DNA from 3 places in the Paenibacillus sp. EPM92 genome. Region 1 is predicted to be linked to each of the others. Evidence: riboswitches for the same ligand, from Rfam matches in the RefSeq annotation. Region 1 holds a riboswitch; each other region holds the start of a gene.
The links. A riboswitch is a leader RNA that binds a small molecule or an ion and turns the genes downstream of it on or off. The one in region 1 is predicted to bind cyclic di-GMP.
Positions count from the first base shown of each region.

Region 1 (4,077 bases):
AGGTGCTGCTTTATGCAAATAGACGTCTACTCCGATATGGTGTGCCCTTGGTGCCGGATCGGCAAGCAAAACTTAAAGGACGCTTTGGCCGCATGGTCCGGCGGCAAGGAAGCGACGATTCGCGTCCGCTCGTTCCAGCTTGATCCGTCGCTGCCGCCCGAAGGACTTCCCTTCCACGACGCGATGGGCAAAAAGATGGGCGGTCCCGCCGGGGTAGCGCAGGTGACGGAGCGCGTCACGCAAGCGGGCGCGGCGGTGGGCGTCACCTTCCGCTTCGATCGGGTGACCCGGATGCCCAGCACGCTGCTGGCGCATCGGCTCGTCGCGCTGCTGCCGGAGGATCGGCAAGCTGCGCTCGTAGACGGGATCATGAAGGCCTACTTCGAGGATGGCCAGGATATCGCGCAGCTGGAGGTGCTGCTGGCTATCGCCGCAGCCCAGGGACATGCCCCCGAAACGCTGCGCAGCCGCCTGGAGCAAGGCGAAGGCGCCGAGCGGGTGAACGCCGATCAGGAAGAAGCGGCTCGCATCGGCGTTACCGGCGTTCCCTTCTTCGTGTTCGATAACAAGTACGCGCTCTCCGGCGCTTATCCCGCTGAGCAAATGATCAAGGTGATGGAGCAAATCGTCTCCGAAGCGCAAGGCTAAGCCGTTAGCCAGGCGCAGCCGTAAAACAAAAAAGCAGCCGTCGTTCCCGAAGGGAGGCTGCTTTTTTCCGTTATGAAAATCAAATCCCTTGTTCTGGCCGGCGATGCGCTAGCCCAAAATTTTGGAGATCGCTTCGCCTACCCGATCTTTCTGAAACGGCTTCACGATAAAATCCCTCGCCCCTGCTTGAATGGCCTGCAGAACCATCCCTTGCTGCCCCATTGCCGAGCACATGATGATTTTGGCGCCAGCGTCTATGCTCTTAATGTTCTTAACGGCTTCGATCCCGTCCATATCGGGCATTGTAATATCCATCGTCACCAGATCCGGGCGAAACTTCTCATAAGCCGCAATGGCTTCTATGCCGTTCTGCGCTTCGGCCACCACCTGGTGCCCGAACTCGGTTATCATCTGCTTCAGCATCATGCGCATGAAAGCTGCGTCATCCACGATCATAATGTTAGCCATCCGTTGTCTGCTCCTTCGAAATTAAAATGAACTGCCGATCAACAGCAGCCGGCAATCATGAGCGTAGGGTTGTCGGCTAATGAAACTTCTTGTCCCGTCGTCAGGTAGCGAACGACCGGCCGCTGCATATGATCGGTGATTTTCGTCACGATCGCGTTATCGCCGGTTTGCATCCGAATTTTCGTTCCTGGCGGGTACGAGGGAACGGCTCTTACGAAAGCCTTGACCACATCCGCGTTATAGTTGATGCTGCTCGTAGCCATGATGCGTTCCATCGCATCGTGAGGAGCCGCATCCTGCACCGAGATCAGGTTCTCGTACAGATTGCACACGCCGCAAATTTGCGCATACTCGTGAAAGGTTGCCCCGGAGATGCCGCGCGGGTATCCATGGCCGTCGAGGGTTTCATGATGTTGATACGCAATATGCGCCGACAGCAGACTGAATTCGCGAATGCCGCGGATCAGGTTGAAACCGGCCTCGGGATGCCCCGTCTCTTGTTGCGCCGTCACTTTGCCGATATCGTGAAGCAAACAGCCTACCGCCAAATCGCGAAGCATCAGGTCGTTGTAACCGAGCGCCTTGCCGACCTGGAGCGCCAGCAAAGCCACGTTGACGGCATGAGCGTAAGGCTTCAGCTCTTCCGCAAGCGTTCTCGAAGGCACCGGGATGACGACCGGCCGGCTTTGAACTTCTCTGATCAGACGGCTGACGCCTGTCAGCACATTTCGGATGGGAAAAGCTTTTTTCGCCTTGACGGCGGCATAAGCCTCCTGCACGTTGTCGATGACATCCATCCAGGTGGGCATGTCCATCATTTCTTCCAAGGTGATCCCCTTGGACTCGGCGTCCTCAATGATCAATTGCTTGATGCCGACCTGGATCAGCTTCTCCAGATACCTCGGATGAATGGTGTTGTTGGCCGCAAGCAGCATGCGCCGCTTGTTGTCGTATACGGGCTGAGCCAGCATCATGGCTTGTTCGTTGTATTCGGTAATCGGGATAAATCTCATCAAGCTCACTTCCCTTTTCATCAAAGTCGATTGGTTTGTCCGATGCGCCGCCGTTGAAGTTCCTTACCGCTGCTCCTCGTTACTCGACCTTCAAAAAAGAAACTACCTCAGCCAAATATCAGGTAGTTTGTCGCGATCTAGCCTCGATGGCAGCCCAGCCGTCATAGCTTCCGCATTAGACCTGTGGCTTTGCGTCCTTATCTTTCAATAAGTTTGCCTTTACATAGGTTGTTAGAACTAATTTCCATATAAACTCTTAGCTCAGCATAGCACATACGAACTAATATTGTAAATAATGATCACTTTTTGTCGAACAAAAAAACCGCCCGAAGCGTCGGACGGTCCTGCCGTATAAAACTTATGCGTTCGCACTTTTGGTTTTTCTGCCTGGAGTCACGAATTATGTTGCGTTTCTGGCAATCGCCGGGTCAGGTATACTGCACCAAGTGGCTTACCATTTGGTCGACGAGGCTCTCGTGCACAGCGGCGTTGTTCATCAGCGGTTGGCGGGTGCGGATGAAGAAGCAGTTTTTCTTCGGGCGGTCCCGGTTCAGGCTCCGCCAGTGATGCTCCAGCTCCGCGCAGCGATCCTCCGAATCGGCAATATCGACCAGGAACACCACATGGTCGCTGTCAAGCTCGGACAGCTCCTGCACCGAAGCGACATCGAGAAAGCTCATGTTCCGGACAAGTGCCGGTGGCGTCACCTGCAGATCGTCGTAGAACAAATCTTTCATCTTCCGCATCTGCATGCCGAATACGCGAAACCCCAGACCCGAAGCGTTGACAAGCAGCACCGACTCGTCCCCGAGCCGTTTGCGCACCAGATAACGCGCATTCTCCGTCTTCACTTCGAAATAGGACAGCCAACGCTCGGCTACCGTCGATATGTCGAGCGCCCGGCTAATATCGAGCAGGCGTTCTTTCCAGGAATAACGCTTCCAGTCGAGCATGACGACCGGAGCGATGCGGGACAAGGCGCGATGCACATCATCCGTTACCGGCGGGATGAAGATGAACTCCGGCGCCTCCTCCGCTACCTTGCGCAGTCCCTCCTCCGGAGCTTCCCACCACCCGCGTTCCAGAACGAGATGGGGAGTAATGCCGAGCACGGACAGATCTCCGAGGAAGATCGGCGCCAGACAGGCGATCTTCCTTCTCGCCGACAACGCATATTCTGTCGGAGACATCCCCATATGCTTCTTGAACAACCGGCTGAAATAGTACTCGTCCGGATACCCGACCGAATGCGCCACATCAAGGATCGGCAGCGAGGAATCCGCGAGCAGCGACAAGGACATGTCGAGCCTGATTTTCGTCATGTATTTGTGCGGACTCAGCCCTGTATGGCGGCGGAACGCCTGATAAAACCGGCTCGATCCGACCCCCGACAAACGCGCGATCTCCTCCATATCGAAAGGATTGTTATACCGCTCCACCATATACTGACGTGTCTGCTCGACGTAATCCAGCAGCTCCGCCTCCGGCTGTTTCGGCTTTTGAATTGTCGTCATGTAGGCCGCGGCTAATCCGTACAGATGTGATTGCAGCTGATAATAATGAGCCGCGTCGTCGCCGGAGTCTCCGATGAAATCTTGAATCCAGCTCCGAACTTGAGGAATGCGGAAGCGGATCAGCTCCAGACGTTCCGCGAATATCGGCAGCGGTGAAGCCGGTAAGACGTGGAGCTTCTTCGGCACGCATTGGAAGCGGATGACGACCAGAGCGGCCGTATGATTGGCCGACAAGTTATCGAACGTGCATGCGCTGCCCGGAGGAATGAGGAACAAATCGCCGCCGAGCACGTTGCCCGAAAGCCGCTGACCGCGAGCGCGCAGCGTGACGCGAATCTTATCCTGCTGTACGAAGCCGAAGGCGTATTCGTCCCCTGTCGAGACATCCGCTTGCGAACGGCATGGGATTTTCAACTCTTCCGTGCTCATATATT
Region 1 covers NZ_BCPS01000023.1:17,128-21,204, forward strand. The annotation lists gene JMF85_RS03735 (DsbA family oxidoreductase) at 13-648, shown strand; gene JMF85_RS03740 (response regulator) at 757-1,116, opposite strand; gene JMF85_RS03745 (HD-GYP domain-containing protein) at 1,155-2,129, opposite strand; cyclic di-GMP riboswitch class I at 2,275-2,357, opposite strand; gene JMF85_RS03750 (AraC family transcriptional regulator) at 2,558-4,077, opposite strand, start outside.

Region 2 (4,077 bases), on a different contig from region 1:
GGCTGAACGGTTATTTGGCTTTCGCCCCTTCCGGGGATGGATTCGGAAAGAACGCCAAACCGGACATCGCCGCTGCTTCTACTTATGCATGTGATAGGCAGGGGGCATCACGCTGATCCCTTGCTGTCGTTCCCTCGCCAGAAAGCGAACAAACTCGTCGGCCGGCAGCGGACGGCTGGCGAAATACCCCTGCACTTCGTCGCAGCCCAGCCGCGCCAGCATGTTCCACTGGCCGAGCTCCTCCACCCCTTCGGCAACCACCTTCTTGCCTAAGTTGTGGGACATCGCGATCATCGCAATAATAATCGCCCGGTCACTGTCGTTGGTCTCCAGCTCTATGACGAACGAGCGGTCAATCTTGATCGAGTGAACCGGCAGCTGCTTCAGCAAAACCAACGACGAATACCCTGTACCGAAATCATCGATCGACAGCTTGACGCCGAACGACATGATTTCCCGGCAAATGTCGGCGCAGCCCCCCTTGTCGAGCATCGCCGTGCGCTCCGTAATCTCCAGACAGAGCAGCGAAGGCTCGATGCCGGTCCGATTCAGCGTATCGGCCAGCACATCCGGAAACTTCGGATCAAGGAACTGCTTGGCCGACAAATTAATCGATATGCAGAGCGGCGCATACCCGGCTTCCATCCACTTCCGCAGCTGCTCGCAGGCGGTGTCCAGCACCCAGTAGCCGATATCGACAATCGTGCCCGATTCTTCCGCCAGCGGAATAAATTCGTTGGGCGGGATCAATCCCTCCTCCGGGTGGTGCCAGCGAATCAAGGCTTCCGCTCCGGTCACACGCCCGCTCTCCATATCGACCTGCGGCTGGTAATGAAGCGCAAACTCCCCTTGTTTCAGCCCTTTGCGAATCCAGCCGTCCATGCGGAACCGCTCCTGCTCTTCCCGATGAATGAAAGGATCATACAACACGTACCGGTTCCTTCCCGATTGCTTCGCATGGTACATCGCTAAATCCGCAAACTGCAGCAATTGTTCCGCCTGTTGCCCGTGCTCGGGGAAGAGAGAGACGCCCACGCTGGCGGAAATATAATAGGACTTATCCTTATACAAGAACGGCGCCTGAAATCCCTCGAAAATGTCGTGGCAAAGCTCGTAAATAGAAGCCTGGCTCTCCGAATGCGGCACGATCATCGCAAACTCGTCTCCGCCTAAACGGAAGACGGTCGCGTCGAGCGCCGCTCTCTTCAGCAAAATATCGGCCACATGCTGCAGCAGCAAATCTCCGACATGATGGCCTTGCGAATCATTCACTTTCTTGAATCCGTCCAAACCGATAAGAATGACGGCAATTGATCCTTGATGATGCTTGACGGCGGATAATGACTCTTGGAGCCGCTGCTGGAACATAAACCGGTTCGGCAGGTCCGTCAATGTATCGTGGTACGCCAAATGCCGATTTTTCGCTTCTGCCAGCTTCGTTTCCGTAATATCCAATAAAGCGACGCATTGAAACCGCTCCCCGGCGGTATAGATGAATTCGCTGTCGGCGCGAACGAACCTGATGTCGCCTTGCCTGTTGTGAACCGCATATTCTCCTCTATACAGTGCTTCGCGCCGCGAATCCTCTGCCGGCTTCGCAGCGTCCTCCTCGCACGGGGTCAACCATTCATCCAGCCGGCGCATTGCCGGCTCCTGGTGCAAGGGTCCCAGCATCGCCTCCGTCTGGGCATTGGTTTCCCGGATGATACCGTTCCGGTCCACGATCAGAATCGACACCGGCGACATTTCGCACAATATCTTACGTTCGATAGAAAGCAGGAAATCATACTTCATCATCGCATACCGCATGAAAAACGCATAAATCAAAACGCCGAACATGCTAAGATCGGGCATCCACAGATCGTCCGGCACGATAGAAAATCGCTTATGAGAGGCAAGCAGCACCGCCCATGCTCCTCCGAGACCAACCCCCCACATCACCATCTGCAGTTGCTTGCGCTTGAGCTTCAATTGAAGAGCAGCCGCTTCGCGCAGACCGGCGCCGACCAAATAGAGCGACAGCCCCATCGTGTACACGGCCGTCACGACCGTCACCCCCATTAACAGCGGACTGACCTCATGATAACGCCATCCCCCGATCTCAGCGATCTCGATGTAGGACCACTGCGGAAAGAGCAAGGTCGATAGGCCCGAGAGGAGCGGCGCATAGCAAAGAATGAGCAACAAGGGGCGGCTCATCGCCCGGTCCCGCTCGCTCAGCAGCGCACAAAACCGGATGAGCAAACACATCGCCGCAAACGCGGGGAGATAAATAAACAAGTAGCTTATCTTGCCCGAAAAAGGAACCGTGAATAAGCTGGTCATAAAATTGCCGAACAACATAAGCATGGCGGAGAAGAAAAACAGTGAGGCGCATTGGTTCAACCGGTCACGCTTGTTGCGCTGCAGCGTTTCAACAGCCATATAGAATAGGATGAAAACAGGAGTTAAAAACAAACTGAGGGAAAGAAGAAAATAAAACATGTCTCTTACCTCCGAATCGAGTGCTGTGATGCCTCATTCAGTTACGGAGGGCTGATCGGTTCATTCCCCATAAACGGAAAACGGCAACTGGCTGGCATGCGGCGAATGGCGCGTAGCCCCTGTAGTTTTGCGTCCCATATTTTCATATGGTTTGCCTAAATTTTAGGTGATGTCTAGTTCTTTTATAGCATGCTTTGTCGAAAATTGAAAGCGTTTTTTGCAGGATGTATGATGCCCGGCGTTTCCTCCCGAATTTTGACGAATCGTAAAGCCGCCCCTGTTTGCGATTGCGGCGATCGTGTCCATCTTCTGGCGAACAGCACGAGGAGCCCTGCGAGTGTCCAGCCAGACAGTCGCAGGGCCGATCGTGATCCGGTCACCATTTTTGAGACGTATACCTGCATTCAGATGAATTACCCTTGGAAGGTAACTCGAATGTCCAGCAGCTCGGATCGGCTTCCGATACGCAGCGGCGGTCCCCATGAACCGAAGCCCGAGGAGACGATCGCATGCATGACGCCTTTGCGCAAATAACCCCAATCTAGTTCGAAAAGGCGCCGTGTAATCAAATGGTTCGGCATCATTTGGCCGCGGTGCGTGTGCCCGGACAGCATCAAGTCGACGCCCGCTTCGGCGGCTGCGCCGAGTTGATGCGGCTGATGATCCATCAGTATAATCGGCTTGGACCGATCCACGTTCGAGCTTTCCAGCAGCGCATCGACGGTAAGCCGTCCTTCGTTCGTGAAGCTCTCTACGGCGTGGTCTTTGCGCCCGGCGACATACAGACCGTCCTCGAGCTCCACGACGCGATCGAGCAGTACGTCGATGCCGATCGCCCGCATCCGCTCCACATACTCGGCGATATGGCCGCCGATATATTCGTGGTTGCCGAGCACGGCGTACACGCCGAGGGGAGCGCGCAGCCCGCTCATCACCTCAGCCATATTTTCGCGTACGAAAGGCTCTATGCTGTCGTCGAGCACATCCCCCGGCAGCAGAATGAGATCCGGCGCAAGCGATGCCACCCGCTCCGTCAGCCGGGAGAGATGCCGTTTGCCGACCATCGTGCCGAGGTGCAGATCCGAGGCGGCGGCAATGCGCAGCTCCTTGCGCCCTCCGCCCGGCTTCACGATCTCGATGTCGTAACGGCGGACGATAGGATTCCACGCGTTCCAGGAGCCGACCAGCAGCAGCACCGCCATGACGGCCAGTACGGCGGAGCCGACGACGGTGACGGCAACCGAGGCATCGGTTCCCGTTAAGATGAGCAGCCAGGCCGTCAGATCGGCGAGCGGCACGAGCAGAACCGCGTAGAACAACAGCCCAATTCCATAGGAACCGATAACCTTGAGCGCTTTGTACAACGCGTACGGCATCGCGCGGCGGGCCAGCATCGCGATCAAATACGAGAAAGCCAGCAGCACGTACACGAATATAAACAACGCGTCGGGGGCTGCGGGCATGACAACGTTCCAATACTGCAGGCCGCTCCATCCGATGAAAGCGCTCAGTCCCAAATAAGCGAGCAAGATCAGAACAAAAACGGGGATTCGACTTCTCATTTCATCTGGCTCCCTTGCTGTGAAAATGTTC
Region 2 covers NZ_BCPS01000043.1:54,803-58,879, reverse strand. The annotation lists gene JMF85_RS08075 (EAL domain-containing protein) at 79-2,484, opposite strand; cyclic di-GMP riboswitch class I at 2,564-2,650, opposite strand; gene JMF85_RS08070 (metallophosphoesterase) at 2,898-4,046, opposite strand.
Region 2: linked by a shared signal. The riboswitch ahead of JMF85_RS08075 (EAL domain-containing protein) and the one ahead of JMF85_RS03745 (HD-GYP domain-containing protein) in region 1 are both predicted to bind cyclic di-GMP.

Region 3 (4,077 bases), on a different contig from region 1:
CCGCTAATCAGGATAGGAGCGGTAAACAGATCAAGCATGCTTTGCGCGGCTTGGGCGGCTTGTTCACGGGTCATGTTCGGGAATACCGCAGTAAATTCGTCTCCGCCCATACGAGAGAGGAAATCATTGCTTTCGATGCTGCCTTTCAGCCTTTCCGCGACTTGCTGCAGCAGAAGGTCGCCGTTCCGATGTCCAAGGGTATCGTTAATCACTTTAAAACGATCAAAATCAATAAAAAGGATGGCTGCCGTCTGCCCGTTACGTTTACTCTGCTCTAACGAAACTTCCAATTCCTGATTGAACAGCACCCGGTTGGGAAGGCCTGTTAAATGGTCGTAATAGGCAAGATGCTGAATTTCACGAAACATGTAGTGAAGTCTCTCGGCCATGATCCGGTAATTCGCAATGAGAATCGTAATTTCGGTCAATAGGCTGCTGGGCCAATGAACGGCGTTTTTCTCCAATATTTTATTGGGTAAGTCCGTTGTCGTATGCGCTAACCGAATGATCGGCCTTACGATCGAACGGCTGATGAAGAAGGACGTAATGATTGCGATCAGTCCGCAAATCAACAGGATCGTAAGTGTTTTGATATAGGACTTGTACAATCCGTTCTGATAAGGCGCAAACGACGATTCCACGATGACGGTCCAGTCCCCAAGGCCTGATAACGGCGTGATCTTGATGTATGACGAGTTTCCCCACCGTTTCATCGGATTTTTGATATTTTTGGGGAGCCAATAGTAGAAGCCGTCCTTCAAGTCGTGAATCTCGCCGTCTTTTTTCCAGTCATATTCCTGCATAACGGCATTCGCGGAACGGGTACTGGCGATCACGTGCCGGTTGCGGTCCACGATGGTAACATGGATGTTCGTATATGTTGTGAGTGCTTGAATTCTTTGGCTAATATAACCGAGATCCAGGGCCCCGCCGGCAATGCCCTGGAACTGCCGGCCGCTCATGATCGGAGCGCTGATATTTACGACGGGTTCGGACACGCCGCCTCTTCCAGCGAAAACATCGGAAATGACAAGCTGTAAGCTTTCTTTGTTTTGTATAAAGTACAGCCTGTCCGAGAAGTTCAAACCGAGCGTAGGTTGGCCGTTCATATTATGTAAGGGATAGAAGGTTACGGTTGTTCCTGCAGCATTGGTGATGAACATATTATGAAAATCAGGAAAAATTTGTTTAAAATGAGCAGTAAGCCTCTGCAGAGCCTCTGCATCGTTCAGATCAGTTTCAGCCGCGAGATTGGAAAATTGCTCGACAGCCGACACATGAACGTTTCTCCAGTTGCTGATATCGTTCTCAATGATTTCCGATTGGCGTTCCGCCGCTTCCTGAATCGCCGCATCGGTTTTCTTAATCTCCTCTCGGCTCACCATGATCATGACAAGCAGCAGGGGAAAGACGATTAAGGCGACAAAAATGTTAAAAAGAATATCGTACAAAGAACGGGACGTTTTTTTGGAGGTTCGACCGGTCCCCATGGGAGCCCTCAAATAAGTGAGGATAAGGCTTGCAATCAAAGCATTTAAAATACTGTTGACAGCATCCTTAAGCATAACTGTCAACGTAGCCGTAGCGTCCATCTGCAATCCATAATGATAGGATAACCAGATCATCGGCATGCCCAGCAGGATCCAGAACAACGCGACCAGGAAGACGAAGTTGCTGATCTTCTGCCGGTAGAAGAGGCCGACGAATATCGTCTCTGCAATAAAGACCAGCATAGCATACGGATGATTCCATAAAATTAAGGTAGCGCTGCTTGCGAGAATAGACCCGATCAATCCCCATTTAAATCCATAGAGCTTCATGATGAGCCATACAAAGATGCTGCCGAATATAAAGTCGACTCCATAAAATAGAGACAGGTTCATGATGTTTCCCAAACAAGCTAAGACCAGCAACAGGACCAGGTAAAAGAATGAAACGACAGGTGAAGAAGTTCTTGTAAACAAAATAGCTGCTCCCATCCACGATAGTTTTGATCCATACCTTGTGAATGACAAACCGCCCACTAAGCAAAAAACACTACCGAAAGGTAGTGTCTTAAATTGCAACCCAGCCATCATCGCAGAAACTGCGGAAGACCTGTGGCTTTGCGTCCCCGCCTTTCGAACGAGTTTGCCGTAGGTATTTAGTTCTATATCATTTAAAAATAAACGATCTGTCGTATTTTGTCAAAAATATTTGAAGATTTTCACGATTTTTGCTAGTTACCCCTCAAATTTGCAAGTGAAGCAGAATACTATAGAAGATCCGGCTGATCCACCTCCAAATCGCGCATCGGGTTTCCAATAAAGGAGGAGAAGTTTCATGTTTAAACGATTTGACAAGTTATACGGTATTGACTTAGGAACGTCAAACACGGTGATCTTCGAGCAGGGTAAAGGCATCGTGCTGAGCGAACCGTCTGTAGTCGCCTTTCATCAAAGCACCGGCGAATTGCTGGCCGTAGGCGCGGAGGCGCAAGCGATGATCGGACGAGCTCCCGCTCATGTCGACATCACCTATCCCTTGAGGAATGGCGTCATCGCCAATTTCGATCTGACCAGCAGCATGCTTCAGCATTTTATCAAAAAAATACAAGGCCGCTCGTCTTTGCTGCGAAGCTCTCAAGTATATATTTCCGTGCCTTGCGGCATTACCAATGTGCAAAAGCGGGCCGTTGAAGAAACGATCGTCCATAAGGGAGCCAAACGGGCGATTGCGGTCGAGGAACCGCTGGCTGCTGCGCTTGGGGCAGGACTTCCGATTGACGAGCCGATCGGTCATTTGGTGCTCGATATTGGCGGAGGCAGCTGTCAAGTGGCCATCTTGTCGCTCGGGGGCATTGTGGCCAGCCATACGGTGAACCGGGCAGGGATGTCTCTTGACCTAGATATTATGGATTATGTGAAACGGCAGTACAACCTGGAGATCGGGGAACGAACGGCGGAAGAAATCAAGAAACAAATCGGAACGGCCCGTGCTTCCTCCGAAGAACGTACTCTCGGCATTAAGGGGCGGGATGTGATTAACGGATTGCCCCGTTCGATCCAGTTGAGCTCCCGGGAAATATACACGGTGGTGGATGATTTCCTGCAGCTGCTGGTCGAAGCTATTCGCGCGACGTTGGAGCGGTGCCCGCCCGAGCTTGCCGGGGATGTGGTGGAGCAGGGGATTCTGCTGTGCGGAGGCGGCGCTCTGCTGGAAGGAATTGATGAACGGATCCGCGAGGAGACCGGGGTTCCCGTACATATTGCCGAGCATCCGCTTGAATGTACCGCTCTCGGCACCGGCATGATGCTCGGCGCGCACAACAGCAAGCGCGTACCGGCGTGGCGGGAGGCCAAACCGGAATCGGCGGTGCAGCAGGATGCGGGCCAGCAAGCCGAAATGTAAGGAAGCTGTGAACAGTCCATGGGGCGGCTGCCGGTCGGCGGCAAGACGATCGTCCGCATCCATGACAAGGAAATGACCTGCGTTATTCACAGGCTTATACACATTACTAACAGGCTATCTCATCTTCCTGTGCATAGGTTTTAGTACATTCATTAACATATCCACAATCGAGGTTATACACAGGTTAAAAGAGAGTCGGTTATCCCGGGCGGAAGTCGCCGGGACCGGATAGATCGAGCAAGCGACCGTTCCCGGTCTGTATCGGGGAGCGGTCGCTTGTTCGGTTCATGGCGTCTGCGGAAGCCCGAAGGCGTCGGCCAGCAGACGGTAGGAGTGTACGCGTGCGCCGAAGTTGTGAATCGGGGAGACGATCATCAGTTCATCGGTGCCGTACCGCTCGGCAAAATCGAGCAGTTGGGCCTTGACGCGGTCGGGCGTGCCTACGAAGCGGCGCTCACGGGCCCCGCGAATGCGCAGCAGGTCGTATTCCGTATACGGATAGTCCATAGCCGTCTGTACGGAAGGGAAGGCATGCTGGTCGAGGCCGCTGCCCAAGCGAAGGAAGAACAGATCCGAGCTTGTCGCCAACCGGTTCGCTTCGTCCTCCGTATCGGCGCATACGACCAGGACCGCAGCAAGGGCTCGCGGACGATCGTTCAAGCTCGACGGTTGAAAGTGCTCCCGGTA
Region 3 covers NZ_BCPS01000009.1:81,758-85,834, reverse strand. The annotation lists gene JMF85_RS01615 (bifunctional diguanylate cyclase/phosphodiesterase) at 1-1,883, opposite strand, end outside; cyclic di-GMP riboswitch class I at 2,059-2,145, opposite strand; gene mreB (rod shape-determining protein) at 2,323-3,390, shown strand; gene JMF85_RS01605 (LLM class flavin-dependent oxidoreductase) at 3,676-4,077, opposite strand, start outside.
Region 3: linked by a shared signal. The riboswitch ahead of JMF85_RS01615 (bifunctional diguanylate cyclase/phosphodiesterase) and the one ahead of JMF85_RS03745 (HD-GYP domain-containing protein) in region 1 are both predicted to bind cyclic di-GMP.